2 regions of the Kosakonia oryzendophytica genome follow, and region 1 is predicted to be linked to the other one. Evidence: predicted binding sites of a transcription regulator. Region 1 holds the regulator's gene; the other holds the start of a gene.
What was found. The regulator PhoB, encoded in region 1, activates phosphate uptake and scavenging genes when phosphate is short. The targets are predictions, from matches to a motif close to CTGTCATAAAACTGNCNNAT.
Positions count from the first base shown of each region.

Region 2: the regulator PhoB is predicted to act here: its motif matches at 1,154-1,173, upstream of pstS (phosphate ABC transporter substrate-binding protein PstS).

Region 1 is NZ_CP115659.1:4,001,786-4,018,512, reverse strand. It holds gene sbcC (exonuclease subunit SbcC) at 1-3,083, opposite strand, end outside; gene sbcD (exonuclease subunit SbcD) at 3,080-4,282, opposite strand; gene phoB (phosphate response regulator transcription factor PhoB) at 4,481-5,170, shown strand; gene phoR (phosphate regulon sensor histidine kinase PhoR) at 5,192-6,490, shown strand; gene brnQ (branched-chain amino acid transporter carrier protein BrnQ) at 6,899-8,218, shown strand; gene proY (proline-specific permease ProY) at 8,301-9,653, shown strand; gene O9K67_RS19420 (2-hydroxyacid dehydrogenase) at 9,716-10,654, opposite strand; gene malZ (maltodextrin glucosidase) at 10,886-12,703, shown strand; gene O9K67_RS19410 (DUF2339 domain-containing protein) at 12,757-15,438, shown strand; gene O9K67_RS19405 (DUF3999 domain-containing protein) at 15,435-16,727, shown strand, end outside.
Region 2 is NZ_CP115659.1:5,103,338-5,116,852, forward strand. It holds gene O9K67_RS24515 (hypothetical protein) at 13-354, shown strand; gene O9K67_RS24520 (hypothetical protein) at 398-787, opposite strand; gene pstS (phosphate ABC transporter substrate-binding protein PstS) at 1,227-2,267, shown strand; gene pstC (phosphate ABC transporter permease PstC) at 2,395-3,354, shown strand; gene pstA (phosphate ABC transporter permease PstA) at 3,354-4,244, shown strand; gene pstB (phosphate ABC transporter ATP-binding protein PstB) at 4,293-5,066, shown strand; gene phoU (phosphate signaling complex protein PhoU) at 5,137-5,862, shown strand; gene O9K67_RS24550 (ADP-ribosylglycohydrolase family protein) at 5,904-6,806, opposite strand; gene cbrC (PF03691 family colicin E2 tolerance protein CbrC) at 6,819-7,406, opposite strand; gene yieH (6-phosphogluconate phosphatase) at 7,433-8,098, opposite strand; gene O9K67_RS24565 (NCS2 family permease) at 8,268-9,605, shown strand; gene O9K67_RS24570 (NADPH-dependent FMN reductase) at 9,646-10,212, opposite strand; gene O9K67_RS24575 (4'-phosphopantetheinyl transferase family protein) at 10,233-10,979, opposite strand; gene mnmE (tRNA uridine-5-carboxymethylaminomethyl(34) synthesis GTPase MnmE) at 11,193-12,557, opposite strand; gene yidC (membrane protein insertase YidC) at 12,628-13,515, opposite strand, start outside.

The DNA.
Region 1 (16,727 bases):
ACTTTGATCTGCACCGGAATACGCTCTTTCATTGCTTCGACGTGGCTGATAACGCCAATGGTCTTGCCGCTGGCATTGAGGGCGTCCAGGGCATCGAGAGCGGTATCCAGTGTTTCGCTGTCCAGGGTGCCGAACCCCTCATCCAGGAACAGCGAATCGATGCGGGTTTTGTGACTCACCAGGTCGGACAGTGCCAGTGCCAGCGCCAGGCTGACCAGGAAACTTTCGCCGCCGGAGAGCGTGCGCGTATCACGCACGGCGTCCGCCTGCCAGGTGTCTACCACTTCCAGTTCCAGCGCTTCGCTGGCTTTGCGTTTCAACAAATAGCGGCCATGCAGGCGAGTCAGCTGATTGTTCGCCAGCCACACCAGATTATCCAGCGTTAAGCCCTGCGCGAATTTGCGGAACTTATCTCCCTCTTTGGAGCCGATCAACGCATTCAGATGCCCCCAATCGTCACAGCGCGCGGTGGCCTGTTCTATCTCCTGCAATACGTTTATCTGGCGCTGGCGGTTATCGCTATCCTGCTTCAGTTGCTGGCGAAACTCGCCCTGGCGAGTGGTATTTTCCCGTAGCTGGCGACCGAGTTGTTCCAGCACCGAGCTGGCACTCTCCGTTGTGCTATTGAGGTCCATTCCGGCGGGACGTTGCGCCTGGTGCGCCGCGACAGCCTGCTCAGCGCTGGCGGCAAGCGCCTGCTTCTGTTGGCAATCGCGTTCAAGTTGCTGCCGTAACTGCTCCAGCCGCTGACGTTCGCCCTCATCCAGCAAGGCGGCGAGAAACGCCTGTTGATCGGCAAACACACTGTTTTTCAACGCGTCGGAAAACTGGTTTTCCAGCGTCTTTTCATTTTCGCTCTGCTGGGCAAGCTGGTGTTGCAGCGTTTGCCATTGGCTGTGCAGCGAAATGCAATCATTATGCACCTGGCGCCAGCCCTCAAGCGGGAAGGTCTGTTCATCAACGGCTATCTCATCGGCGGGGAGCGTGTCGATAATGGGCGTTAGCAACGCCATGCGCTCATGCAGGGCGACAAGCTGTTGTTGTTGCTGTTGCCACTGATCCGCTTCCTGCGCACGTGCGGCCAGCCACGCTTCCTCTTCGCCTTCCGGCGGCAGACTCAGCGCCAGCGGCTGCAAGGCCTCGGCGAGACTGGTGCGACGACGAACCACCGCCTGCTGATAATGTTCGCTTTGCTGATGTAATTCGTGGATCTGAAGTTGCAGTGTCTGGCGCTGATTGAGCAAATACAACTGATGCTCATACGCGTCCTGCGCGCTTTGCCAACTGGTCAGCTCGCGATGCGGTTCCAGTATCACGTTCAGCTCTGCACAGGCTTTCGCCCATGCCTCTAGCAACGCTTTCTCATCTTGTTGCAGCGTTGCAATTTCGCGCTCATCTTTTTCATAGCGCTCGGCGAGCCCTTTCAGCCGCTCGCCGAGCGCAACGCCTTCCTCTTTGACCTGGCGGACTTCCAGATCCAGCGCGTTACGCCGGGCCTGGTTAACACCCGGTTCGAGCGTCTGATAGTGCGCAATTGCCGGGTGCTCTGTTGCGCCGCACAGCGGGCAGGGATGACCCGGTTGCAGACGGGCGCGCTCGCTCTCCAGGTCTTTGATGCGGTTTTCCAGCTCGCAAATGGTAGTGACCTCACTCAAAAGCTGGTTTTTTTCTTTATACACCTCGCGCTTGCGCGCCAGTCCGGCGCTGAGCGTCTCCTGTTCAGCCTTCAGGTCGAGCAAGCTTTGCTGGCGCAGACTTAATTGCTTGCGCAGCGGCGCAAAACGGGCGTGCAGGGCGGTCAGTTGCTGGCGCAGCGGGCGGTTTTGCGCGCACTGGTGCATGGCAGCGGCTGTCTCTTCCACACTGAGTTCCAGCGTGGCGATCGGCAGAGTACGCAGTTTGGTTTCATGACTCTGGATGCGCTGTTGCAGACTCAGCCACTGCTTTTTCTCATCGTCCAATTGATTAAACAGCGCCCGCCATCCGGTCAGCTCGCTTTGCCAACGCTGGAAACGCGCATGTTCGTTCAGCCAGATCTCCAGCGTTTTGTGCGTGGCTTGCAGGGTGGTGAGCTGTTGCAGCGCGCTGGCGCGGATGCGTGCACGTTGAAGCAAACGGGCCTGTAAGCGAGTGTTTACTTCTTCGCTCTGGTTGCGAGTGCGAAGAAGTGCGTTGCGTTGTTCTTCCAGTCTGTCCCAGAGGGGGCGAAGCTGTTGTGCTGGTTGTGCGCGTTCCAGCGCGGCCAGTTGCGGCTGTGCACGGGTCTGCGCCTGTTGCGCCTGTACCAACGCTGCCTGCGCCCGGCCTCTGGCGGCGCGCAGTTCGCCATCGCGGTTCAGCCAGTTTGCCTGCGCCTGGGCGCTACCTAGCTCTGCCATGATCTGCTGTTCTTGCGAAGTGAGCGCCTGCAAACCTTGCTCGAGCTGGTGGCGTTGCTCATCATTCAGTATCACTACCCCTTCGGCCTGTGCCTGTAATGTTTCCAGCCGGGTTTTTGCCGCTTTGTGTTTCTCAAACACCCGGGCGGAAATCTGCCCATAAATTTCGGTGCCGGTCAGTTCTTCCAGCAATTCTGCTCGCTCGCGAGGTTTCGCATTGAGAAAGGCAGCGAATTGCCCCTGTGAGAGCAGCATCGAACGGGTAAAGCGCCCGTAATCCAGCCCGGTCAGCGAGGCAGTGAGATCGAGTTTATCTTTGACTTTGTCGGCGAGAATTTTCCCGTCGGCGCAGGTGGCCAGCTCCACACGAGGTGCTTGCAGATTGCCGTCCGGCAAACCGCGGGCGCGACTCTGGCTCCAGAATGCGCGGTAGGCCACGCCTTTTACCTCAAACTCCACCTCTGCCAGACAGTCGGCGGTGTCGCGGGTCATTAAATCGTTTTGCGATTGTGACAACGTACTGAGACGCGGCGTTTCGTGGTACAGCGCCAGGCAGATGGCATCCAGCAGCGTGGTTTTGCCCGCCCCGGTCGCGCCGGTAATGGCAAACAGACCGTTGCTGGCAAAGGGCTCTGCGGTGAAGTCGATTTTCCATTCGCCTTTCAGCGAGTTAAGGTTTTTCAGCCGCAAACTGAGAATTTTCATGCTTCTTTCTCCTCGTCCAGCGCCTGCAATGTTTCGCTGAACAGCGCCTGTAATCGCCCCTGCTGCGTCTCGTCGAGTTCCTCCTGTGCGAGGCGACGGGCAAATACCTCTTCGACTTTTAATTCATTGAGGGTCTCACGCAATTCACCGGCCAGTATGCGTTCCCGCTGCTCGCGGCTACGGCGAACCAGCAGGACCTCAACCGGGAGGTCTTCCGTCACCTGCTGGATTTTCCGTTGCATGTCGGCCAGGTATTCGGCACTGACAATTTCGATATCCAGCCAGACTGGCGCATCACCAGGTTTGTCGCGCCACTGTTCAAGCTGGCGGCAAATCTCAGCAAAATCGCCTTTGATAACCGCCAGTGCCTGCGTGGCGGGAACATCCAGTGCGGTAACGTCGGCCAGTTTGCCTGCGTCAAAGGTCACCAGATTGACGCTTTTGCTTTTGCCGGTTTCGTCAAAACTGAGTGGGATCGGCGAGCCGCAATAGCGGATGCGCTCATCACCGCCAATCTTTTGCGCCCGATGAATATGCCCAAGGGCGATATAGTCGGCGGGCGGGAAGTTCTGCGCCGGGAATGCATCCAGCGTGCCGATATAAATATCGCGTACGGCGTCGCTTTTACTGGCACCGACGGTGGTTAAGTGGCCGCTGGCGATGATCGGCAGTGGTTTATCGCCGCGCAGCTCGCTGGCTGCGGTAAATTGTTGCTGGTAATACGCGGTGATCGCCGCCAGCAGGTGTTGCTGTTTTTCCTGCCCGGACAATCCTGCCTGGCTGACCAGAAGGTCGCGCGGGCGCAGGAAGGGCACCGGGCAAAATATCGCGCCCGGTTCACCGTTGCGGCGGTAAAGCCAGAAAGGTTCTACGCCTGCGCTGGCGACGACGGTAGTTTTCAGATAGGCGAGGATCTCTTTCGATTCGTTGAGCGTGGCCACCGAATCATGGTTGCCTGCCAGCACCACTAACTGGCAGCCGGTTTGCTGAAGTTTGACCACAAAACGGTTATACAGCTCACGGGCATAGCTGGGCGGGGAGCCGGTGTCAAAAACATCGCCCGCCACAATAATGGCGTCGACCTGGTTCTCTTCCGCCGCAACCAGCAGCCAGTCGAGAAAAGCGGCGTGTTCAGTGGCGCGGCTCTTGCTGTAGAAGTTTTGACCCAGGTGCCAGTCAGAGGTGTGAATAATGCGCATAGCGGTTCCGTGGCAAAAAAGCATAAAGCAGATTATAAACATTAAGCAGATGAGGGACATAACCTGGCGAAAATAGGGACTGTCATATAGCGCTCGCTGGGGTCATCTGGCGGTCATGTTATTCATAAATCTGTCACAAAACTGACGCATAATGGCGCCGCTATATATATTGATGACTTAAATAAGACAGGGCAAATTATGGCGAGACGAATTCTGGTCGTAGAAGACGAAGCTCCAATCCGGGAAATGGTGTGCTTCGTGCTCGAACAAAATGGTTTTCAACCGGTGGAAGCTGAAGATTATGACAGTGCGGTGAACCAACTTAATGAACCCTGGCCCGATCTTGTTTTACTGGACTGGATGTTGCCTGGCGGTTCCGGAATTCAGTTTATTAAACATCTCAAACGTGAAGCGATGACCCGCGATATTCCGGTCATGATGCTGACGGCGCGCGGCGAAGAAGAGGATCGCGTACGCGGTCTGGAAACCGGGGCCGACGACTACATTACCAAACCTTTTTCACCCAAAGAGTTGGTCGCGCGTATTAAAGCGGTGATGCGCCGCATTTCGCCGATGGCGGTAGAAGAGGTGATCGAAATGCAGGGCCTGAGCCTTGATCCTTCTTCTCATCGCGTGATGACCGGTGAAAATCCCCTGGATATGGGGCCGACAGAGTTTAAACTCTTACACTTCTTTATGACCCATCCGGAACGCGTTTATAGCCGTGAACAGCTGTTGAACCACGTATGGGGAACCAATGTGTATGTTGAAGACCGGACGGTGGATGTGCATATTCGTCGTCTGCGCAAAGCGCTGGAACACAGCGGCCACGATCGTATGGTGCAAACAGTGCGCGGCACGGGATACCGTTTTTCGACCCGTTTCTGATATTTAACAGGAGTGTGACGCGTGCTGGAACGGCTGTCATGGAAAAGGCTGGTGCTGGAGCTCCTCCTTTGTTGTATCCCCGCCTTGATTCTCGGCGTCATGTTTGGTTACCTGCCGTGGTTTTTGTTAGCCGCTGTAACCGGGTTGCTGATCTGGCATTTCTGGAATTTACTGCGTCTTTCGTGGTGGTTATGGGTCGATAAAAGCATGACTCCGCCGCCCGGAAAGGGAAGCTGGGAGCCGCTGTTATACGGGCTGCACCAGATGCAGATGCGTAATAAAAAACGCCGTCGCGAGCTGGGAAGCCTGATTAAACGCTTTCGTAGCGGCGCGGAATCGCTGCCGGACGCCGTGATCCTCACCACCGAAGAGGGGGCGATTTTCTGGTGTAATGGCCTGGCGCAACAGGTGCTGGGTTTGCGCTGGCCGGACGATAGCGGGCAGAATATCCTTAACCTGCTGCGCTATCCGGAATTTACGCAGTATCTTAAAAAACAAGAATTTAGCAAACCACTGAATCTGGTGCTTAACTCCGGTCGCCACCTGGAGATCCGCGTGATGCCTTACAGCGAGGAGCACCTGCTGCTGGTGGCGCGTGACGTGACGCAAATGCATCAACTGGAAGGGGCGCGGCGTAACTTTTTTGCCAACGTCAGCCATGAATTGCGCACGCCATTAACGGTGCTGCAGGGCTATCTGGAGATGATGCAGGAGCAGACGCTCGAAGGCGCACCGCGGGAGAAAGCGCTGCACACCATGCGCGAACAAACCTCGCGGATGGAGGGGCTGGTGCGTCAGTTACTGACGCTCTCGAAGATTGAGGCTGCACCGACCTTGCCGCCCAACGAAACCATTGATGTGCCAATGATGCTGCGGGTCGTGGAGCGGGAAGCGCAAACCCTGAGCCAGCAAAAGCATCACTTCCATTTTGAGGTCGATAGCGCGCTGAAAGTACTGGGTAATGAAGAGCAACTGCGCAGCGCGATTTCCAACCTGGTCTATAACGCCGTGAACCACACGCCAGCAGGAACGCAGATTACCGTGCGTTGGCAGCGTGTGCCGCTGGGGGCGGAGTTCAGCGTTGAAGATAACGGTCCCGGCATCGCCGCCGAGCACATTCCTCGTCTCACTGAGCGTTTCTATCGTGTGGATAAAGCCCGCTCCCGGCAGACCGGCGGTAGCGGCCTGGGGCTGGCGATCGTGAAACATGCGGTAAATCACCACGAAAGCCGCCTCGAAATTGTCAGTACTCCCGGCAAGGGAACGCGCTTTAGCTTTGTTCTGCCGGAACGTCTGGTTGCCAAAAAAGCCGCGTCCTGACGCGGCTGTCAGCTTATCTTTCCAGCGACCTCTGTTACCAGGCCGCTTATTCCGATGTTTTCTTCCCCCTGAAACGTATTTTGTACGGATGCTGCTTTTTTGTTCGCATGATCAGCCATGTGTTTTTCTTATAATTGGAGTTATTAACTGCTATTAATTTCATAGGCAGTATAAGCATCTGGTTTTGCGATCCCACCTTGCCTTTAAACGTTATAAGCGTTTAAATTGCGCCCCGTATATTGTCAGACCAACTGTATTTGCGTGGTAAATCGAAAAACTATTCTTCGCTACGCAATGCATAGAGCATTTCCCGCTGACTTTCCGCAACATTGGCGCGGTATCGTCCGGTCTGGAAAGGCGAAAAAAACATCATTTTTACGACACCACATCCACAGGCAGTAAAAAAATATGACCCATCACTTAAAACCACGCGACATTGTTGCTCTGGGCTTTATGACATTTGCCCTCTTCGTCGGCGCAGGTAACATCATTTTCCCTCCCATGGTTGGTTTGCAGGCCGGTGAACACGTCTGGACGGCGGCGCTGGGATTTCTGATCACCGCTGTGGGCTTACCGGTGCTTACCGTAGTTGCTCTGGCGAAAGTCGGCGGTGGCGTAGATAGCCTGAGTTCGCCGATTGGTAAAGTGGCGGGCGTCTTGCTGGCGACGGTGTGCTACCTGGCGGTTGGGCCGTTGTTTGCCACGCCGCGTACGGCGACGGTGTCGTTTGAAGTGGGTATCGCGCCGCTGACCGGGGAGGGCGCAATCCCGTTGCTGATTTACAGCGTGATCTATTTTTCTCTGGTGATCCTGATCTCCCTCTATCCGGGCAAACTGCTGGATACCGTAGGCAATTTTCTTGCGCCGCTGAAAATTATCGCGCTGACCATTCTCGCCATTGCCGCGATTATCTGGCCTGCCGGCCCTATCAGCCATGCGCTGGAAGCCTACCAGACTGCGCCGTTCTCTAACGGTTTCGTCAATGGCTATCTGACCATGGATACACTGGGGGCCATGGTGTTTGGCATCGTTATTGTCAATGCCGCGCGTTCGCGTGGCGTCACCGAAGCCCGTTTGCTGACCCGTTATACGGTGTGGGCGGGGCTGATGGCAGGCGCAGGGCTGACGCTGCTCTACCTGGCGCTGTTCCGTCTCGGTTCCGACAGTTCTGCGCTGGTTGAGCAGTCGGCTAACGGCGCGGCCATTCTGCATGCTTATGTTCAGCATACCTTCGGCGGAGCAGGCAGTTTGCTGCTGGCCGCGTTGATTTTTATTGCTTGTCTGGTGACGGCGGTTGGCCTGACCTGCGCTTGTGCGGAGTTCTTTGCGCAGTATCTGCCGCTCTCTTACCGCACGCTGGTTTTTATTCTGGGCATCTTCTCCATGGCGGTCTCCAACCTGGGGCTGAGCCATCTGATTCAGATTTCCATTCCGGTGCTGACCATGATCTACCCGCCGTGCATCGTACTGGTGGTGCTGAGCTTTACCCGCTCTTTATGGAACAGTTCCACACGCGTTATTGCACCGGCCATGTTTATTAGTCTGCTTTTTGGTATCCTTGACGGCGTGAAAGCGTCTGCGTTTGCAGAACACCTTCCGGCCTGGACCCAGCGATTGCCGCTGGCGGAACAGGGACTGGCCTGGCTGATGCCAAGCCTGGTGATGGTGGTTCTGGCGGCAGTCTGGGATCGTGCTGCAGGTCGGCAGGTTACTTCCAGCGCCCATTAATCGCGGCATACACGGCTTTTAACCACGGAGTAGCGCACTCCGTGGTTTTTTATTTTTGTGTTGAATAATGGCAGTGGAAATGATGGAAAGTACTAATAAGCTGAAGCGTGGGCTAAGCACCCGACACATTCGCTTTATGGCGCTGGGTTCGGCAATTGGCACCGGCCTGTTTTACGGCTCCGCAGATGCAATCAAGATGGCTGGCCCAAGCGTGTTGCTGGCCTACATTATTGGTGGTGTGGCTGCGTATATCATTATGCGCGCACTGGGCGAGATGTCTGTGCACAACCCCTCCGCCAGCTCCTTTTCTCGTTACGCTCAGGAAAACCTCGGTCCGCTGGCAGGCTATATCACCGGCTGGACGTACTGCTTTGAAATCCTCATTGTCGCCATTGCCGATGTCACCGCGTTTGGTATTTACATGGGCGTCTGGTTCCCGACTGTGCCGCACTGGATTTGGGTGCTGAGTGTGGTGCTGCTTATCTGCGCCATCAACCTGATGAGCGTCAAGGTCTTCGGCGAACTGGAGTTCTGGTTCTCCTTCTTTAAAGTTGCCACCATTATCATCATGATCGTGGCCGGTTTCGGCATCATTATCTGGGGGATCGGCAACGGCGGGCAGCCAACCGGGATCAGCAATTTATGGAGCCATGGCGGTTTCTTCAGTAATGGTTGGCTGGGTACGGTGATGGCGCTGCAAATGGTGATGTTCGCCTATGGCGGCATCGAGATTATCGGTATCACCGCCGGGGAAGCGAAAGATCCGGAGACATCGATTCCGCGCGCTATCAACTCGGTACCGATGCGTATTCTGGTGTTTTACGTCGGTACGCTGTTTGTGATCATGTCTATTTACCCGTGGAACCAGGTAGGCACTGACGGAAGCCCGTTTGTACTGACCTTCCAGCATATGGGTATTACTTTTGCTGCCGGTATCCTGAATTTTGTGGTGCTCACTGCCTCGCTTTCGGCGATTAACAGCGATGTGTTTGGCGTGGGACGTATGCTGCACGGGATGGCTGAGCAGGGCAGTGCACCGAAGATGTTCGCCAAAACGTCGCGCCGCGGGATCCCCTGGGTGACAGTGATGGTGATGACTATCGCGCTGTTGCTGGCGGTATATCTTAACTACATCATGCCGGAGAACGTTTTCCTGGTGATCGCCTCACTGGCAACCTTCGCCACAGTATGGGTATGGATCATGATTTTGCTGTCGCAGATAGGCTTCCGTCGCCGTCTGTCAGCTGACGAAGTCCGTGCGCTGAAGTTTAAAGTTCCGGGCGGGGTGGCAACCACCGTTGTTGGTCTGATTTTCCTGGTCTTTATCATCGCGCTGATTGGTTGGCACCCGGAAACCCGCATCTCGTTGTACGTGGGGTTCGCGTGGATTGTGCTGCTGCTGATTGGCTGGGCATTTAAACGCCGTAACGCGTAATTGTCGAAACAAGCCCGCGAAGCAACGCGCCAGCGGGCATAAGGTCGGTACACAAAGCGGGTTTACACGACCGGGGTTAATACTCTCCCGTCAGTAAAATAACTGACCAGGTTATTGATGGTGAGATCTGCCATCGCCTGGCGTGTTTCCGCCGTGTTGCTGGCGATGTGCGGCAGCAACACCACATTCTGTAAATCGCGCAGTGCGGGCGGGATATGCGGTTCCTGCTCGAACACATCCAGCCCGGCGCCGCGCAGTTTCCCTTCCTGTAACACTGCAATTAACGCCTCTGTGTCCACCACACTGCCGCGCGCGATATTCACCAGAATGCCCTCCGGCCCCAGCGCTTCCAGTACCTCGCGGTTGATAATATGGTGCGTCTTCGCACCGCCCGGCAGGGTCAATACCAGAAAATCCACCGCGTTTGCCAGACTGACAAGGGAATCATGACGTTGCCACTGGCGGTTGCGCGCCTCACGGGGGCTGAAGTAGTGAATCGGCATCCGGAATGCGGCAGCGCGTGCGGCGACATCATGGCCAATGTTGCCCATCCCGACGATACCACAGCGCTTACCGCTCATTTTCCACGCACCGGGAAAGGCGGCATGCTCCCATTCACCTGCCCGAGCAAAACGATCGGCGGCGCAAATTTTACGGGTTACCGCCAGCATCAACGCCAGTCCGGTATCCGCCACGCATTCGTTAAGGACATCGGGCGTATTGCTCACGTGAATGCCACGGCTGCGGCAGGTATCGAGGTCGGTGGCATCGACGCCAACACCGAAACCACTAATGACCTCCAGCGCTGGAAGCTGCCCGATCAACGCCGTGCTGATGCCTTTTGCCGCGCGGGTTAATGCTCCGCGGATAACGTGCCCGCGTTCGCGCACCACCGCTTCTGCACCGGGTTGCCAGTATTGATGCACCACAAAATGCTGTTGCAGGGTATCGATCATCGGCGGAGGGATTTCACTGATGACGAGGATTTCCGGTTTACTCATGATCGCTCTCTTATCACGCTATAGTTTTTATCAGTATAAAAACCCGCCAGAGGCGAGACTTCGGGCATCGGCACGAAGCGGGCGTGAAAAAACTCACGCAAATGCCCGGTGAATATCCCGTCAGATCACATCTGCGCCCCGTCTCTCACCCCCGGAAAAAAAGCGAAAGAAGGAGGCGAGACGGCAAGGGCTGTGAAAAAGTGGCGTCATTTTGAACGAAGGGGATTGTTAATGTTGAACGCATGGCACCTGCCGGTTGTTCCGTTTGTCAAACAGCACAAAGACCAGCTCATTATCACCCTCTGGCTGACGGGGACATCGTTGCCCTCACGGGTAACGCTACGGGTGGAAGTCGATAATGAAGAAACCCCGCTGGCGATGCATCGCGCACGTCACACCATCGGCAATGGTGTAACCGTCTGGCGGGCGGCGGTGGATCTAAAGAGCGGGCAGCCGCGCCGCCGCTACAGCTTTAAGCTGTTGTGGCAGGATAAGCAATTGTGGTTTACCCCGCAGGGATTCAACCGCTTTCCGCCCGCCCGGCTGGAGCAATTTGCAGTGGATGTACCGGATAACGGCCCGCAATGGGTGGCCGACCAGGTGTTTTATCAGATCTTCCCGGATCGTTTTGCCCGCAGCCAGACGCGTGATGCCGATCAGGATAATGTCTATTACCATCACGCCGCGGGCCAGTCGATCGTATTGCGCGACTGGGACGATCCGCTGACGGAAGAAGCCGGGGGATCCACCTTTTATGGCGGCGATCTGGACGGTATCAGCGAAAAGCTACCGTATCTGAAAAAGCTGGGCGTGACGGCACTCTATCTTAACCCGGTCTTTGTTGCGCCCAGCGTACATAAATATGACACGGAAGATTATCGCCATGTTGATGCGCAGTTTGGTGGCGATCAGGCGTTGCTGCGCTTGCGCCACAACACCCAAGCCCTGGGGATGCGGTTGATCCTCGACGGTGTGTTTAATCACAGCGGCGATTCTAACGCCTGGTTCGACAGGCATAATCGCGGCACGGGGGGCGCCTGCCATAACCCGGACTCTCGCTGGCGTAGCTGGTTCAGCTTTGATGATCAGGGGCACGCCCGTGACTGGCTGGGTTACCCGAGCTTGCCGAAGCTGGATTACCAGTCATCGACGCTGGTTGATGAAATGTATCAGGGTGAGGACAGCATCGTTCGCCACTGGCTAAAAGCGCCGTGGCACATGGATGGCTGGCGGCTGGATGTGGTGCATATGCTGGGGGAGGATGGCGGCGCGCGTAATAATCTGCTGCACGTTGCCGGTATTGCCCGGTCGGCGAAAGAGACCCAACCGCAGGCGTATATCGTTGGCGAACATTTTGGCGATGCACGTCAGTGGCTGCAAGCGGATGTTGAAGACGCGGCGATGAACTACCGCGGTTTTACGCTGCCGGTATGGGCGTTCCTGGCAAATACCGATAACGCGTATGATCCCCAGAAAATGGATGCGCAAAGTTGCGCGGCATGGATGGATAACTACCGTGCCGGGTTGTCGCATCAACAGCAACTGCGCATGTTCAATCAACTCGATAGCCATGATACGCCGCGCTTTAAGACGGTTCTGGGTAACGATGTCGCCCGTTTGCCACTGGCGGTGGTCTGGTTGTTTAGTTGGCCCGGTACACCCTGCATCTACTATGGCGATGAAGTCGGGCTCGATGGCGCAAACGATCCCTTCTGCCGCAAACCCTTTCCGTGGGACAAGAAACGGCAGGATACCCGCTTACTTGCCCTCTACCAACGGATGGCGAAATTGCGTGCCCGTAGCCAGGCGTTACGCTACGGCGGTTGTCAGGTTGTGTATGCGCAGGAAAACGTGCTGGTGTTTGTGCGCGTTTATCAGCAGCAGCGGGTACTGGTGGCGATTAATCGCAGCGAAGCGTGTGAAGTGGTGCTGGAGGATTCACCGCTGCTGCACGGGAAAAACTGGCGGCTTAAAGAAGGTACAGGTACGCTACAGGATGATGTGCTAACGCTACCGGCGATTAGCGCTTCTGTTTGGTCTGCCTCCTGAGCTGAAGCGCGAAAAGGGGGCTTTGCGTCTCCCCTTTAGCGAAGGCGAAATACATGGATGGTCTTTTATTCTTCGGCGCGGTCGTGCTGTTTTTTGCGCTGGTGGTGGTGCCGATTGTGGCAATCACCGCCTGGCGTCGCAGCGTGGCCACGCAGGATGAACTCACCCGGTTGCGCCAGCGGCTGAGTGTGCTTGAACAGCGGTTGGTCAATGCGCCGGTCAACATTGATCCTGCGCCTGTTGCGGCGCAGCCGTTGCCGGTTAGCGAGGCTGTTGTCATTAGCGAACCTGTTGAGGTTATGCAAACTGGTGAACCGGTGGCGGTGTCGCCCTGGGGCCGTAAAGTGGACGGCCCTGCGGTGGCTAAGATCGAGCCCGTTGCATCACCCGACGTGGTCTCACCTAAAAACGAAACCGCCTCCTGGGGGCTGGTCTCTTCCCTGGTACGCTGGTTTATGCAGGGCAATCCACTGGCCAAACTGGGGATTGTGCTGTTGTTTATCGGCCTCTCTTTTCTGCTGCGTTATACCGTGGAGTATTCGCTTTTCCCGCTGGAGTTGCGCCTTGCCAGCGTCGCGCTGGCGGCGATGGTGCTGCTGGGGCTGGGCTGGCGTTTACGTCATAAACAGACGGTATTTGCCCTGATTTTGCAGGGGGGCGCGGTTGGTGCGCTCTATCTCACCGTGTTTGGCGCATTCCGGCTGTGGCAAATGCTGCCGATGATGCTGGCTTTCGTTCTGCTGTTGGTGATTTGCGCGGCGAGCGTGGGGCTGGCGGTATTGCAAAAAGCACTAAGTCTGGCGCTGTTAGCGAGTCTGGGCGGTTATCTTGCGCCGATCTTGCTCTCGACCGGCGACGGCAGCCACATTGCGCTGTTCTCTTTCTATTTACTGCTTTCGGTTGGCATTCTCGCCATCAGCCTGTGGCAGCACTGGCGTGAGCTGAATTTGCTGGGCATGTTCTTCACCTTCGGCGTTGCCGGTGTGTGGGGAATGCAGCGTTATCGCCCGGAATTTTACCTGAGCTGCCAACTGTTCCTGATGGTCAATATTGTTATTTTCGGCGTGTTAAGCGTGGCGTTATCCCTGCGTGCGCAGCGGCGGGGTGAACGTATTATCGATGGCGTATTGCTGTTTGCGCCGCCGTTGGCGGGCTTCGGTATGCAGTATGCTATCACGCAACACTGGGCCTACGGCCCGGCCTTTAGCGCCCTCGGTTTCGGTCTCTTTTACCTCGCGCTGGCTTCACTGGCACTGAAGCGTTATCCGACAACGGCGAAACCGCTGGTACTGGCAGCGCTGGCGCTGGGCGGCGCGTTTGCCACGCTGGCGATTCCGCTGGCGCTGTCGGCGCGCTGGACATCCATGGCCTGGGCGCTGGAAGGGCTGGGGATCATATGGCTTGGCGTGCAGCAGAACCAGCGACGCATGAGCTACAGCGGTACGGCCTTATTGTTACTGGCGTTGTTCAGTGCGCTGTGGGCTGCGGCGGATGGTCTGCCTGCGCTCTCGGTACTGATGATTTTCGCTGTACTGAGCGGCTGCTGGCTGGCGGGGGCGCTGTTGTGGCGCGGTATACGGCGCGAAGTCAGCTGGTTGTTGCTGGCGGGCGGCATTCTGTTCTGGATCATTGCTCTGGGTGGTGCGGCGAAACGGATGCTGGTTGCCGATGCGCATGCCGCGTTTGTGGTGTTGGCGCTGTTGTCTGCATCCGTCTGGCTGTGGCGAGCGGCGCAACAGCGTTTGCGCTGGTCAGAGCTGGGCTATGCCCGCTGGTTGCTGTGGCCCGCGATGGTGATGGCGCTGCTGTATCAGATTACCGTGCAGGGGCATATTCTGGCGGGCGGATGGCAAAACCTGGCCTGGTGCGTTGCGCTGCCTTCGGCGCTCATTCTGCTGTACCGGGATAGCGAAATGGTGCCTGTGCGTTTGTCGCAAGGGCTGCATATTTCGCTGTTCTGGCTGTTGCTGCTGGCAGCGGGCAGCGAGCTGTGGTGGTTTGTCGGATCGCTTGGCTGGGGCTTTGAACCCTGGCGTGCCGGTTTGCCGATGGCGGCGGGCGGTATCGTGATTGTGCTGGTGATGGCGGCGATCCGAAGAGAGAGGTGGCCGGTGCGCGTCTGGCCTGCATTGTATGGCGCGTTGGCGCTGTTACCACTGATCCCGCTGCTGTTAGGGTACTTGCTTTATGCCAACCTTGGGGACGGCGTGGTACGGGAACTGGCGTACCTGCCACTTATCAACCCATTGGAAGAGGGCGCCGCTTTTGCGTTGCTGGGGTTGTGGATCTATAGCCGCTTTGCTGAAACACATTATTCAGCGTGGGTGCCACAGGTATGGCGAGCACGCCCGTGGGCGATTGCGGCGCTGGCTTTCTGGTGGCTTAATGGCGCCTTATTGCGCGCGCTGGCCTGCTACGGAAACGTGACGTGGGATGCAGGCAGTTTGTGGCAGTCTCGCTTGATCCAGACCTGTTTCGCCCTGTTCTGGATGTTGATTGCGCTGGTGGTGATGATCCACGCTACGCGTCATTCCAGCCGTCGGCAGTGGTTGTGCGGCGGCGTTTTGCTCGGTGTCGTGCTGCTCAAACTGATGCTGGTGGACAGCGCTGGTGGCGGTGGACTGGCACGGGCGATTGCCTTTATTGGCGTAGCCGTGCTGGTGTTGATTGTCGGTTATTTTTCGCCGCTGCCGCCAAAAGCAGCAACGGAGCAGGAAAAGGGAGAAAAACAATGAGAGGGGTATTCGCATTACTGGCGGTGGCGTTAATGGGGTGCACATTGCCCGCGTTAAGCGGCGAAGAGATCCCCGAAGCGCCGCAAGATTATGCCTGGGGCGCGGCACTCGATCTGCCGGAGACCGCATCCTGGTACCGCGTCGACCTGCCTTTGGATGTCTATGCCCAAAGCACATGGCCGGATCTGCGCGATGTGCGGATCTTTAATCATGATGGCGAACGGGTGCCGTTTACGCTGGAAACGCAGCAAACAGCCGCGGCTGAGCCAGCGCCGATCCCGCTACGGCTTTTCCCGCTGGATGCCTCTCCGGTAGAAACGGAGAACGAAGGGCAAAGCGTGGTACGTCTGCGGTCTGCCAGCGGGATTGATATCCGCATTGAAGGGGAGACGGCGAAACGCCTCGGCCAGAGCTATTTGCTGGCGTTGCCGGAAAATCTGCCGCAGAGCTTTACACTGGCACAGTTGAAGCTGGTATGGGATGCGCCGGTAAAAAACTGGCAGGGCAAGGTGTCGCTGTTTTATAGCAGCGATATGCGTGACTGGGATCTGCTGCAACAGGATTCGCCGGTCATGGAACTGACCAGCGGTGCGGATCGGTTGAAACTGGATCAGATTACCGTCAATCAAACGTTCTCGGCCGACGGTGTACGTTATCTGCTGATGGTGTTTGACACGCCGAAGTTGCCGGTCACGATAACGCACGCCAGCGCGACGCTGGGGAGCGAGCCGACGCCGTTAGAGCAGGTACAAATGGCCGCCGAGGGGCAGCGTATTTCCGCCAGCGAAGCGCACTATCAATGGGCGCAGCCACAGCCACTGAGTGCGCTGTCTGTGACGCTTGTAGACGACGGCGTGTTACCCGTTGAAATCAGCTGGCGCAGTGCAGTGAACGCGCCCTGGCGCAGCCTCACTAAAACGGTGCTGTGGCAGCTTAACGGGCAATCCTCCGTCCCTGTGCCCATGCCGGATGAACCGGTGCAGGCGGTGCGGATTGTGACGCTGGATGCCCGCTTACCGGCATCATTGCCGCAGGTGAACGGTAGCCGCGATCGGCAAACGGTACTGTTTAATGCGCAGGGCAAAGGGCCGTTTATGCTGACATGGGGCAACAAGGCCGCGCAGCCCGCAGCGGTAACGCTGGATGCGTTGATCCCACTGGCGTTGCGTAAACAAATCGATGTAGAGGCAATACCGCAAGCGCAGCCTCAGACGCGCGCGACGCTGGGTGGCGAGGCGCGGCTGACAGCGACATCACCTGCGGAGCGGCAGGCAATGTGGAAAACACTG
Region 2 (13,515 bases), 1.1 Mb from region 1:
GGGATTGATTAAATGAAGTTTGTTATCGTTTTTTCGGTAATATTTATCGTCGGCATGGTCGCTTATATCGTCTATCTGTTTAACCGTGACCATAAGATCCAGACACAGGGCCATGAATTGCAGGCTACCGTCGAAGAGGTCAGCTACATCAGCTCAAACGACAATGGCACCATTAACATTAAATATCGGCTCGCATTGCAAGAAGGAGGGGCCACCCGATCGGTGGAAGGGAAAGAGACCATTTCTGCCTTTAACGCATCAAAAATACAGAAAGGCAATAAAGTGGATATTAAGTATCTGGATGATCAACACATTCTGTTTGTGTTCGATAAACAGCAAGCGCCAGGCAGTTAGCCGCAGCGTAAAAAAGAGGTTGCCGATGGCAACCTCTCCTGACTTATTTGACCCTACGGCTCAGTTCATCAAGCTTGTTTTCCAGCGAATTAATGCTGCGTTGCATGTCATCAACTTTACGGCTTAATTCATCATTGCGTCTTTGCAGGTTTTCTCTGTCCCGCCCCATTTCCGAGAGCGTTTTTTTCATATCAGCGATGTCTTCTTTTTGTTTTGGCGCATCCTCTTGAATGTTTCTGAGTTTATTTACGCTCAGGTAATCCGATGGGACGATAGTTGCGTTACCCGTGTCATGTTCTGTGCCCTGCAAAACCATCACCGAATCAGACTGATAACCGGAGGAGCCAAGAGATACGGGCCTGTCGGCGGCATTGCCGTATGTAGCAGGAAGAAACGACAGCAATCCGATAGCGACAGCAACTGATTTAATCATCATCATTCCTTAGGGTTTACTATGTTGCATCAACAATGGTCCGACTTCGTAGCTATATAAATACGAAACCAGAGGCTTGTCTGCTACCTCTTCCTGGTAGCGCTGTCGCGCTGAAAATCGGTGGCGGATGATTGCTAAATCACTGGAAAAGGGATCGTTAGCTGGGGCGGAATAGCGGCGTTTATTCTGGCAGCGCTTTATGACAAATCCGGATTTTCAGCTACGTTTGGATTGTCATAAAAAGAAAATGTTCGTGTAATGAAGTTGTGGTAATTGAATGTTATTACATTGATTTATAAATGTTTTTAATAATTCAGCAAGGATATTTCATTGCTGTCATTAAACAGTAACAATCATTGCATATAACTGTCATCAAAGTGTCCTATTTTGCTCCGAGTAGCAACTCAAACAACGATTTACGAATCTTGCAGGAGACATTATGAACGTTATGCGTACCACTGTCGCAACTGTTGTCGCCGCGACCTTATCTCTGAGCGCTTTTGCTGCCAATGCTGCGGCAAGCCTGACCGGTGCTGGTGCAACTTTCCCTGCGCCGGTGTATGCCAAATGGGCTGATACCTACCAGAAAGAAACGGGTAATAAGATTAACTACCAGGGTATCGGTTCTTCCGGCGGCGTGAAACAAATTACGGCTAAAACGGTTGATTTCGGTGCTTCCGATGCCCCGCTGGCTGATGACAAACTGGCTCAGGAAGGCCTGTTCCAGTTCCCGACCGTAATCGGCGGTATTGTACTGGCTATTAACGTCCCGGGCATTAAATCCGGCGAGCTGGTACTGGATGGTAAAACGCTGGGTGATATCTATCTGGGCAACATCAAAAAATGGGATGACGCAGCGATTGCAAAACTCAACCCGGGTCTGAAACTGCCTTCGCAGAACATCGCGGTTGTGCGTCGTGCTGATGGTTCTGGCACCTCTTTCGTCTTCACCAGCTACCTGGCGAAAGTCAACGAAGAGTGGAAATCCAAAGTTGGCTCTGGCTCCACGGTTAACTGGCCGACCGGTCTGGGCGGTAAAGGTAACGACGGTATCGCCGCATTTGTACAGCGTCTGCCGGGTTCCATTGGTTATGTTGAATATGCTTACGCTAAGCAGAACAACCTGACCTACACCAAACTGCTGTCTGCAGATGGTAAAGCGGTTAGCCCGACTGAAACCAGCTTCTCTAACGCCGCAAAAAATATCGACTGGAGCAAATCCTTCGCTCAGGACCTGACTAACCAGAAAGGCGCGGATGTGTGGCCAATCACTTCCACCACCTTCATCCTGGTGCATAAAGAGCAGGCTAAACCGGAGCAAGGCGCTGAAGTCCTGAAATTCTTCGACTGGGCTTACAAAAAAGGCGGCAAACAAGCTAACGAACTTGACTACGCCACGCTTCCGGAAAGCGTCGTGACTCAGGTTCGCGCTGCATGGAAAGCAAATGTGAAAGACAGCAGCGGTAAAGCACTGTACTAATCACAGATTATTGAAGAATATGGCGAGTGGCGCTTACACCACTCGCCTTACAGATTCTCTGTAGGCCCGTAAGCCGATGCATGCGCCTTCGGGCAAATTCGTAAGACGTTAAACTGAAGAGTAATTTATGGCTGCAACCAAGCCGGCATTTAACCCTCCGGGAAAAAAAGGCGACATGATTTTCAGCGCACTGGTAAAACTGGCTGCGCTGATTGTGTTATTGCTGCTCAGCGGCATTATTGTGTCTCTGATTTTCTCCGCCTGGCCAAGCATTCAGAAGTTTGGTTTCTCATTCCTGTGGACCAAAGAGTGGGATGCTCCGAATGACATTTATGGTGCGTTGGTACCTATTTACGGCACTATCGTCACCTCAGTTATCGCGCTGCTGATCGCGGTTCCGGTGAGTTTCGGCATCGCGCTGTTTTTGACCGAACTGGCGCCAAACTGGCTGAAACGCCCGCTGGGTATTGCGATTGAGCTGCTGGCGGCTATCCCCAGTATTGTCTATGGCATGTGGGGCTTGTTTATCTTTGCTCCGCTGTTCGCCACCTATTTCCAGGAGCCGGTGGGTAATGTGCTCTCCACCATTCCGTTTGTGGGCGCGCTGTTTTCCGGGCCGGCGTTCGGTATTGGCATTCTGGCTGCCGGGGTGATCCTCGCGATCATGATTATTCCTTACATTGCGGCGGTTATGCGCGATGTGTTTGAACAAACGCCGGTGATGATGAAAGAGTCGGCGTACGGCATTGGCTGCACCACCTGGGAAGTGATCTGGCGCATCGTGCTGCCGTTCACGAAAAACGGGGTGATTGGCGGCATTATGCTGGGGTTGGGCCGCGCACTGGGCGAAACCATGGCGGTAACCTTTATCATCGGTAACACCTACCAACTCGATAGCGCTTCGCTGTTTATGCCGGGCAACAGTATCACTTCCGCACTGGCGAACGAATTCGCCGAAGCGGAATCCGGTCTGCATGTTGCCGCGCTAATGGAGCTGGGACTGATCCTGTTTGTGATCACTTTTATTGTGCTGGCCATTTCTAAAGTGATGATCCTGCGACTGGCGAAAAACGAGGGGGCGCGCTGATGGCAACGCTTGAAATGCAAAGCACGGTGCAATTAGCCGAGTCGCGCCGCAAAATGCAGGCGCGTCGTCGCATGAAAAACCGTATCGCCCTGACGCTGTCGATGGCGACCATGGTGTTTGGTCTGTTCTGGCTGGTCTGGATCCTCTTTTCTACCGTGGCACGCGGCTTTGATGGCATGTCTTTGGCACTGTTCACTGAAATGACACCGCCGCCGAATACGGCGGGTGGCGGTCTGGCGAACGCTCTGGCGGGCAGTGGTTTGCTGATTCTGTGGGCAACCGTCATCGGTACACCGCTGGGCATTATGGCGGGGATTTATCTGGCCGAGTATGGGCGTAAGTCGCTGCTCGCGGAAGTGATCCGCTTTATCAACGATATCCTGTTGTCTGCGCCTTCTATTGTGGTGGGGCTGTTTGTTTACACCATTGTGGTCGCGCAAATGCAGCACTTCTCCGGCTGGGCAGGCGTGATTGCGCTGGCGCTGTTGCAGGTGCCTATTGTTATCCGCACCACGGAAAACATGCTGAAACTGGTACCGGATAGCCTGCGTGAAGCGGCGTATGCGCTGGGAACGCCTAAATGGAAGATGATTGCGGCGATTACCCTGAAGGCCTCCGTCTCCGGGATTATGACGGGAGTGCTGCTGGCGGTTGCGCGTATTGCGGGTGAAACCGCGCCGTTGCTGTTTACTGCGCTTTCTAACCAGTTCTGGAGTACCGACATGATGCAGCCTATCGCTAACCTGCCGGTGACGATTTTCAAATTCGCTATGAGCCCGTTTGCCGAATGGCAAGAATTGGCCTGGGCCGGGGTATTGATTATCACTCTCTGTGTACTGTTGCTGAATATTCTGGCGCGCGTCATTTTCGCGAAGAGTAAACACGGTTAATTTTTTGCGACGCGGCGATAAGCGGCGTCGAGTTGAGGAAAGAGATAAATGAGTATGGTTGATACGACGCCGGGCAAAATTCAGGTTCGCGATTTGAACTTCTATTACGGCAAATTCCATGCACTGAAAAACATCAGCCTGGATATCGCTAAAAATCAGGTGACTGCGTTTATCGGGCCGTCAGGCTGCGGCAAGTCCACGCTGTTGCGTACCTTTAACAAGATGTTTGAGCTCTACCCGGAGCAGCGCGCTGAAGGTGAAATCCTGCTGGATGGCGATAACATCCTCACCAATACCCAGGATATCGCGCTGTTGCGTGCAAAAGTGGGCATGGTGTTCCAGAAGCCGACGCCGTTCCCGATGTCGATTTACGACAATATCGCCTTTGGCGTGCGTCTGTTTGAGAAGCTCTCCCGCGCCGATATGGACGAGCGCGTGCAGTGGGCTTTGACCAAAGCCGCATTATGGAACGAAACCAAGGATAAACTGCACCAGAGTGGGTACTCTCTCTCCGGTGGTCAGCAGCAGCGTCTGTGCATTGCACGCGGTATCGCGATTCGCCCGGAAGTGCTGTTGCTGGATGAGCCCTGTTCAGCGCTGGACCCGATTTCAACGGGTCGTATTGAAGAGCTGATTACTGAGCTTAAAGAGGATTACACCGTCGTGATCGTTACCCACAACATGCAGCAGGCTGCGCGTTGCTCCGATCATACGGCGTTTATGTATCTCGGCGAACTGATTGAGTTCAGTAATACGGATGATCTGTTCACCAAGCCGAAGAAGAAACAAACCGAAGACTATATTACCGGGCGCTACGGTTGATATGCCCGAACCGCAAAGGCGTAAACGCCTTGTTTTAACGTGAAATCTGTCGGGCATTTGGAGTTGAACCATGGACAACCTCAACCTTAACAAACATATTTCCGGGCAGTTCAACGCTGAACTGGAAAGTATCCGCACTCAGGTAATGACCATGGGTGGAATGGTGGAGCAGCAGCTTTCTGATGCGATCACCGCGATGCACAACCAGGACAGTGAGCTGGCAAAGCGCGTCGTCGAAGGTGATAAACAGGTCAACATGATGGAAGTGACCATCGATGAAGCCTGTGTGTGTATTATTGCCAAACGCCAGCCTACGGCGAGCGACCTGCGTCTGGTCATGGCAATTATTAAAACTATTGCTGAGCTGGAACGTATTGGCGATGTGGCGGATAAAATTTGCCGTACCGCACTGGAGAAATTCTCGCAGCAGCATCAGCCTCTTCTGGTGAGTCTGGAGTCGTTGGGCCGCCACACCGTGCAAATGCTGCATGATGTGCTGGACGCCTTCGCCCGCATGGATCTGGATGAAGCGGTACGCATCTACCGCGAAGATAAAAAAGTGGATCAGGAATACGAAGGCATCGTGCGTCAGTTAATGACGTACATGATGGAAGATTCCCGCACTATCCCGAGCGTCCTGACTGCTCTGTTCTGCGCCCGCTCTATCGAGCGTATTGGTGACCGCTGCCAGAATATTTGCGAATACATTTTCTACTTCGTGAAGGGGCAGGACTTCCGTCATGTCGGCGGTGATGAGCTGGATAAGCTGCTTGCCGGGAAAGATCCGAAAGAGTAATGCAGCAATATCACCCCCTCGCTACGGAGGGGGTGAGTGTCTCAGGCTGATTTCACCAGCAGTTTTCTCGCCAGATTATCGATATCCTCATACTGCCACAGTTTATCGCGCCAGCGTTGCGGAATACCGTTCACGCCGTAATACGCGCCGGCTAACTGCCCGACAATCGCGGCCGTGGTATCGGCATCGTCGCCAAGGTTGGTAGCCAGAAGAATCGTTTCCTCAAAATCACCGCCCTTTGCGAAACACCAGAGCGCGGCTTCCAGGCTCTGTACGCAATAACCGGTGCCAACGATATCCGCTCGCGTTTTCTGCAAATAGCGGCCTTCAGCGATGTGGCGCAGCTTTTCTTGCTGCGGCAGTTGCGGGATATGTGTCAGGATCTCCTGCTTGCTCATACCGCTCAGCGCATTGATCAGCATCTGTGCAAATAAGCGGCAACTGGCGACGGCTTCCGGGGCGGCATGGGTAGTACGCGATGAGGCTTCGGCATACTCCAGCACCTGCTGCGCATCCGGGAAATACCACAGCACGACGGGAGCAAGACGCATCAACGACCCGTTTCCGGCCGTTCGTGGATCGCTGGAACCGGCAAACGGTTCGCCATCGCTGGCAAATTTTTGCAGCGCCCCCGCAACAGTCATACCGATATCAAAACAGTGGCCCGTGGAGCTGAAATAGCCCCATTTCCACCAGTTAAGATAACGATTCATCTGATCTCTGGCATCAAAACCCCGGCAGGTCGTCAGGCTTTCCGCCAGGCACAGGGCCATAGAGGTATCATCCGTCCACTGCCCGGCTTGTAAGTGAAACGGGCCGCCGCCTACCATATCCGTTACCGGGGGAAAGCTGTCTTTCGGGCTAAATTCAACGGCAGTGCCCACGGCATCCCCGGCTGCCAGGCCGAGAAGCGTGCCCTGGTAGCGCTCAAGTAATTCTGGCATGGGTATACTCCGTCAGGATAAATCCGCCCACAGGCGTAGTTTTCCGCAATGCAGGCAGCGGAAGAGGTAACCCTGGCAGTCGCCGCCATCGAGAAGGTACTCAGGCAGTTTCTCGTAGTCCATACCAAATGCATAGCAGTCGGCTTGCAGGTCGGCAAACTGATCGAGTTTATCGGCAATTTCTTTCCAGCCGACGTACCCCACAAAAGCGCAGAAGTCGTTGCAATGCGCCAGCCAGTACTCCTGTTGCCAGCCGCAGTAACCCGGTGTGCGTTCGGTCAGCTCAACGAGACGGTCTTCCGGCCAGGGATTTTTGAACCCGGTGAATTCGCCGTCGTTGTCGTACTCCGCTTCAACGCCATCAACACTGGATTCGTCCTGAAAACTGCCGCCAAACTTTTGCGCGGCTGCGCCGTCAGCGATACACCACGGGCAAAGGTAATCGATCTCTTCGGTGGTGTAGAACGGATTGGTGTAATAAATCGCGGTCGGCTGCTGGCAGCAGGCGCAGGTGACCGTTTTGTCATCAGAAAACACCCCGGTGTCCAGGGGATGTGGGTGGTATTTAAAGACCGGAAGTGGTCGGGTTGCCTGGGCCATAAAAACGTCCTGTTTAGTGGTTTTGGTTAACGCGTAACATGCCACCCGCGTGCGCGCCACAGCTCTGGCAACTGCGCTAAATCAGTGAACGTAGTCACTTTCGGGTGATCGATAGGTTGGTTATGCGGATCGGCGCAGAAGTAAAACACTTCCATACCCGCCGCAATACCTGATTGTGCTCCGGCAGTGGAGTCGTCCACCAGAATACAGTTTACCGGATTAACATTCAGCGCTTTTGCCGCATGGTACATTAACGCTGGATCGGGCTTCCAGCGCTGGATGTCATAACCGCTGAACAGCGTGTCCGGAAAGTGATGCAGCAGACCCAGTTTACCTAAAGAGTGCTGCATTTTGCTGACCGGGCCGTTGGAGACCACGCACATCGGCACGCTAACAGCATCCAGCAGTGCGCCCGCGCCGGCAATCACTTCCAGCTCGGCATCAAACAGACGCGCGACCTCATCGCGGTACACTGGCTCCAGCGCGCTTTTCGCCAGAGCTACGCCATATTCAGCGCTGATGACATCAATAATTTCGTACAGTTTCATACCCTTAAAGCGCTTAAAGACCTCTTCCAGCGCCAGCGTGATGCCAAATTCTTTAAACATATGCACATAAGCGCGTGAGCAAATTACTTCACTGTCGACCAGGGTGCCGTCACAGTCGAAAAAAACCGCTTCAATGTGGGACATGCTGTTTCCTGTTTTGTTGCGAGTTTAACGTTTACTTAACGCAGATAGCGGGACGCAATCGTTGCCGTATAAGCAAATTCAATGAAAAAAAGTGTGTGATAACCGTCAACATTGTCTCATTTTGGTATAGGATAGCGACGAATTTTCCCTCCTATTCCGGAAATTGATAATGAGCCAACAACACACTACCCAGGCATCGGGCCAGGGGTTGCTTGACCGCGTGTTTAAACTGCGCGAACACGGCACATCGGCACGTACCGAAGTGATCGCCGGTTTCACAACGTTTTTGACGATGGTGTATATCGTCTTTGTTAACCCACAAATTTTGGGCGTCGCCGGGATGGACACCAGCGCAGTATTCGTTACCACCTGCCTGATTGCTGCATTTGGTAGCATCCTGATGGGACTGGTTGCCAACCTGCCGGTAGCGCTGGCACCGGCGATGGGCCTGAACGCCTTCTTCGCGTTTGTGGTGGTGGGCGCCATGGGATTGTCCTGGCAAGTGGGTATGGGTGCCATTTTCTGGGGGGCGGTTGGCCTGTTGCTGCTGACCCTTTTCCGCGTCCGTTACTGGATGATTGCCAATATTCCGGTGAGCCTGCGTGTGGGGATCACCAGCGGTATCGGTTTGTTTATTGGCATGATGGGTCTGAAAAACGCCGGTGTCATTGTCGCGAACAAAGAAACACTGGTGAGCATTGGTAACCTGACTTCCCACAGCGTTCTGCTGGGCGTCCTCGGTTTCTTCATCATTGCGATTCTGGCATCCCGCAATATTCACGCCGCAGTGCTGGTTTCCATCGTGGTGACCACGCTGCTGGGCTGGTTGCTGGGTGATGTGCAATATCACGGTATTGTTTCCGCACCGCCGAGTGTGGCCAGCGTGGTTGGCAACGTAGATTTAGCCGGTTCGTTTAATATTGGTCTGGCTGGCGTGATCTTCTCCTTTATGCTGGTGAACCTGTTCGACTCCTCCGGTACGCTGATCGGTGTTACTGACAAAGCCGGGCTGGTGGACGAAAACGGCAAGTTTCCGCGCATGAAACAAGCGCTGTTCGTTGACAGTATCTCTTCCGTTACCGGGTCCTTTATCGGAACCTCTTCTGTTACGGCGTATATCGAATCTTCTTCCGGCGTGTCTGTCGGTGGTCGTACCGGCCTGACTGCCGTTGTGGTGGGTTTGTTGTTCCTGTTGGTTATCTTCCTGTCGCCGCTGGCGGGGATGGTGCCGGGCTACGCTGCTGCGGGTGCGCTGATCTATGTTGGTGTGCTGATGACATCCAGCCTGGCGCGTGTGAAGTGGGAAGATCTGACAGAAGCGGTACCTGCGTTTATCACTGCGGTGATGATGCCGTTCAGTTTCTCCATTACTGAAGGTATCGCGCTGGGCTTTATCTCTTACTGTGTGATGAAAATCGGGACGGGGCGCCTGCGCGATCTCAGCCCGTGCGTCATTGTTGTCGCACTGCTGTTCTTGCTGAAAATCGTCTTTATCGACGCGCATTAATCTGCATTTCCCTCTCCCTTGCCGGGAGAGGGAAAACCGATTACCGCTTAACGCGCTGGATATACTCTCCGAAAGCGGTAAGTTGCCCGCTCAGATGATCAAGCGTGCTTTGATCAACCACTTCCCCCGTCTGCTGATCCACTTTGTTCTGGATGACTCCGCCCATAAATTCAGGCTTATTCATCACCATTGCATCGAGAAAGACGAGGATTTGGCGCAGATGATACTGGCAGCGTGCACCGCCGATTGCGCCCATTGAACTGGTTTGAATCAATACAGGTTTCCCGGCGAGCGGCTGTTCCGGCAAGCGTGATAACCAGTCTATGGCGTTCTTCAGGCCACCCGGCACTGAGTAGTTGTATTCAGGGGTGACGATAACCACACCATCCGCTGCGCGGATTTGTGCGGCAATGGCTTCCAGGCTCTGCGGAAATCCTTCTTCCTGTTGTATATCGGCATCATACAGTGGGATATCAGCAATCGAGGGCAGCGGTGTGATAGTCATTCCCGCAGGCGCAAGCTTGGGCAACGTACGTGCAACCATGGCATTAAAAGAGCCTTTACGCAGACTCCCAAGCAGTGTCACAACATTGAGTTCAGCAGACATGATGACTCCTTGCTAACGGATCAGTTAAGGATCAGGGCTTTTTCGGCAGGTAAGCTGGTGAATCGCATCAGACGGGAGGCGGGATCGTTGGCGCGCGTTTGTACATCGGCAAGGTAACGCCACCCTTTTTGACTATCAAATTCCCAGATTTTAAGGCTTTCGATGGCGGGGGCGACGGCCACCGACCAAATCAACACGTCTTCAGCATCACACATCACTTCCACTTGCGCCAGTTGCGCCACGCGAAGTCGACCGGAGCCTGGCAAAAGCTGTAACTGCCCGGGATCATCCTGCATCTGATGGATCAGCTTCATCACGCTTTGGCGCAGTGTCAGAATCTGAGTTTGTGCTTCATTCGGATCGCTTTGGTTATTGATCCACAACTGTTCATTGCCTGTGAATAGAGGCTGCTTTTGCCCGTGCGGGTTATGGAAACCCCGTGTCGCGCGTTGAAGCTCCATATCCAGACCGCATTCACCCTCTGTTGTTAGCGCAACGCCCACCATGTTTCCGGCATAGGACAGCGAGAACTGCGGCAGGCTGCTGTCGGCAAAGGCGGGTTTTCCGCTGGCTTCAATAGCAATCTCCGGCAACTCGCTGATGCCGTACAGCATAAACATCATTTCGGCGAGTAAGGCCCTGGACGCGAGGAAACGTGAGCGTCGATGTTCGGGGAGCTGACGAGCGCTGTCATGACAGGTTACCGGGAGTCGGGTAGAGACGAGATGTCCTTCTGAAAGAATCCCTCTTGCAAAATGCGTAGCCATTTTTCGCTCCGTGATAATGGTCTGGATGAATCGAATCGATAATCAATATTATCGCCCATACTGGATAGGTTTTAATGCGGAAATTCGCATCTGAAAAGTCCTAAGCGACCATATTTACATTTTCTTTAGCCAATCCTGCGTACTTTACGAAATTTGGCCGCCAGGGAAGCAAACGGCCGCTAAAACGGCCGTTCGGTGAGCAGTGGGAAAGGGTTATTTACCGATACAGAAACTGGAGAAAATACGACCGAGTAAATCATCGGAGGTAAACTCGCCGGTGATCTCACTCAAGCTCTGCTGTGCCAGGCGGAGCTCTTCAGCCAGCAGCTCACCAGCCCATGCGCCAAGCAGTTGCGCTTTACCCTGTTGCAGATGCTCCGCCGCTGTTTCCAGCGCTTGCAGGTGGCGGCGGCGTGCCAGGAACCCGCCTTCCATGTTAGTGTCGAATCCAATGCTTTGCTTGAGATGAAGACGCAGCGTGTCGACGCCTTCGCCGGTATGCGCAGAGAGGCGTATAAGTGAGTGGCTATTCACTTCGCTCATGCCTGGTTGCTCGCCGGTAACATCCGTTTTGTTACGCACCACCGTAATCGGTAATTTCGCCGGTAAACGGGCAATAAAATCTGGCCATATTTCCGCCGGGTCAACCGCGTCAGTCGTGGTGCCATCCACCATAAACAGTACCCGGTCCGCTTGCTCAATCTCCAGCCACGCGCGTTCGATGCCGATACGCTCGACTTCATCACAGGCTTCACGCAGACCTGCGGTATCGATAATGTGCAGCGGCATGCCATCAATATGGATATGCTCGCGCAACACGTCGCGGGTAGTGCCGGCGATATCGGTCACGATAGCGGCTTCCCGCCCGGCCAGCGCATTCAGCAGGCTTGATTTTCCGGCATTTGGGCGGCCGGCAATCACCACTTTCATCCCTTCGCGCAGCAGACTTCCCTGGCGTGCTTCAGCGCGCACAGCATCCAGATCGGCAATCACGCTGTGCAACTGCGCTTCAATTTTTCCGTCCGAGAGAAAATCGATTTCTTCATCCGGGAAATCGATCGCGGCTTCGACATAGATGCGCAGGTGAGTAAGTGCTTCCACCAGGTGATTCACGCGGGTGGAAAACGCCCCTTGCAATGAGTTCAGCGCTGAACGTGCTGCCTGCTCGGAGCTGGCATCAATCAAATCGGCGATGGCTTCAGCCTGCGCCAGATCAAGCTTATCGTTGAGAAATGCGCGTTCAGAAAATTCACCCGGTCTGGCAATACGCAGCCCTGGCAGCGTCAGAATGCGTTTTAACAGCAGATCGAGGATCACCGGGCCGCCGTGGCCCTGCAGTTCCAGTACATCTTCACCGGTAAAGGAGTTTGGCCCTGGGAACCACAGCGCAATGCCCTGGTCCAGCGCTGCGCCATCAGCGTCCAGGAACGGCAGATAGTCGGCATAACGCGGTTTTGGCAGTTTGCCTAATACCGCCTGCGCAACGTCGCGCGCCTGGCGGCCGGAAATACGCAAGATGCCCACACCACCGCGTCCCGGTGGGGTTGCCTGGGCGACAATCGTGTCGTTATGGCTCATGGTTTGTTTTCCGAAACCTCAAAATAAAAAAGGCGGTCAGATGACCGCCTTGTCTGAATCTTAACGCGTATCAGGAGCTTTTCTTCTCGCGGCTATGCAAACCACGTTTCTCCAGACCACGGTAAATCAGCTGCTGCTGAATAATGGTCACCAGGTTGCTGACGATATAGTACAGCACCAGACCTGATGGAAACCACAGGAAGAACACCGTGAAGATGACCGGCATAAAGGTCATGATCTTCTGCTGCATCGGGTCGGTCACGGTGGTCGGCGACATCTTCTGAATGAAGAACATCGTTACGCCCATCAGAATCGGCAGGATGTAGTACGGGTCTTGTGCGGACAGGTCATGGATCCACAGTGCGAACGGCGCATGGCGCAGCTCAACAGAGCCCATCAGCATATAGTACAGCGCCAGGAAGATTGGCATCTGAATCAGCAGCGGGAAACAGCCACCCAGCGGGTTCACTTTTTCCGCTTTGTACAACGCCATCATTTCCTGGCTCATACGCTGCTTGTCTTCACCCAAACGCTCACGCATGGCCTGAATTTTTGGCTGCAGCATGCGCATTTTCGCCATGGAGGTGTACTGCGCTTTGGTCAGCGGGTACATGATGCCACGAACGATAAAGGTGATTGCAATGATGGAGAAGCCCCAGTTACCCAGGAAGCTATGGATCCATTTCAGCAGTTTGAACAGCGGCTGAGAGATAAACCACAACCAACCGTAATCCACAGTCAGATCCAGATGCGGTGCAGCGGCTGCCATTTTGTCCTGAATTTCCGGACCCACCCACAGGGTGCTGTTCAGCGATGCAGTCTGGCCTGGTGCGATGCTCACTGGCTGCGATTTGTAGCCGATGGCTGCAACGCCATTGCCCAGGTTGCTGGTATAGAAGTTGTTCGTACCATCGTTGCGCGGGATCCACGCTGTAGCGAAATACTGTTGCAGCATTGC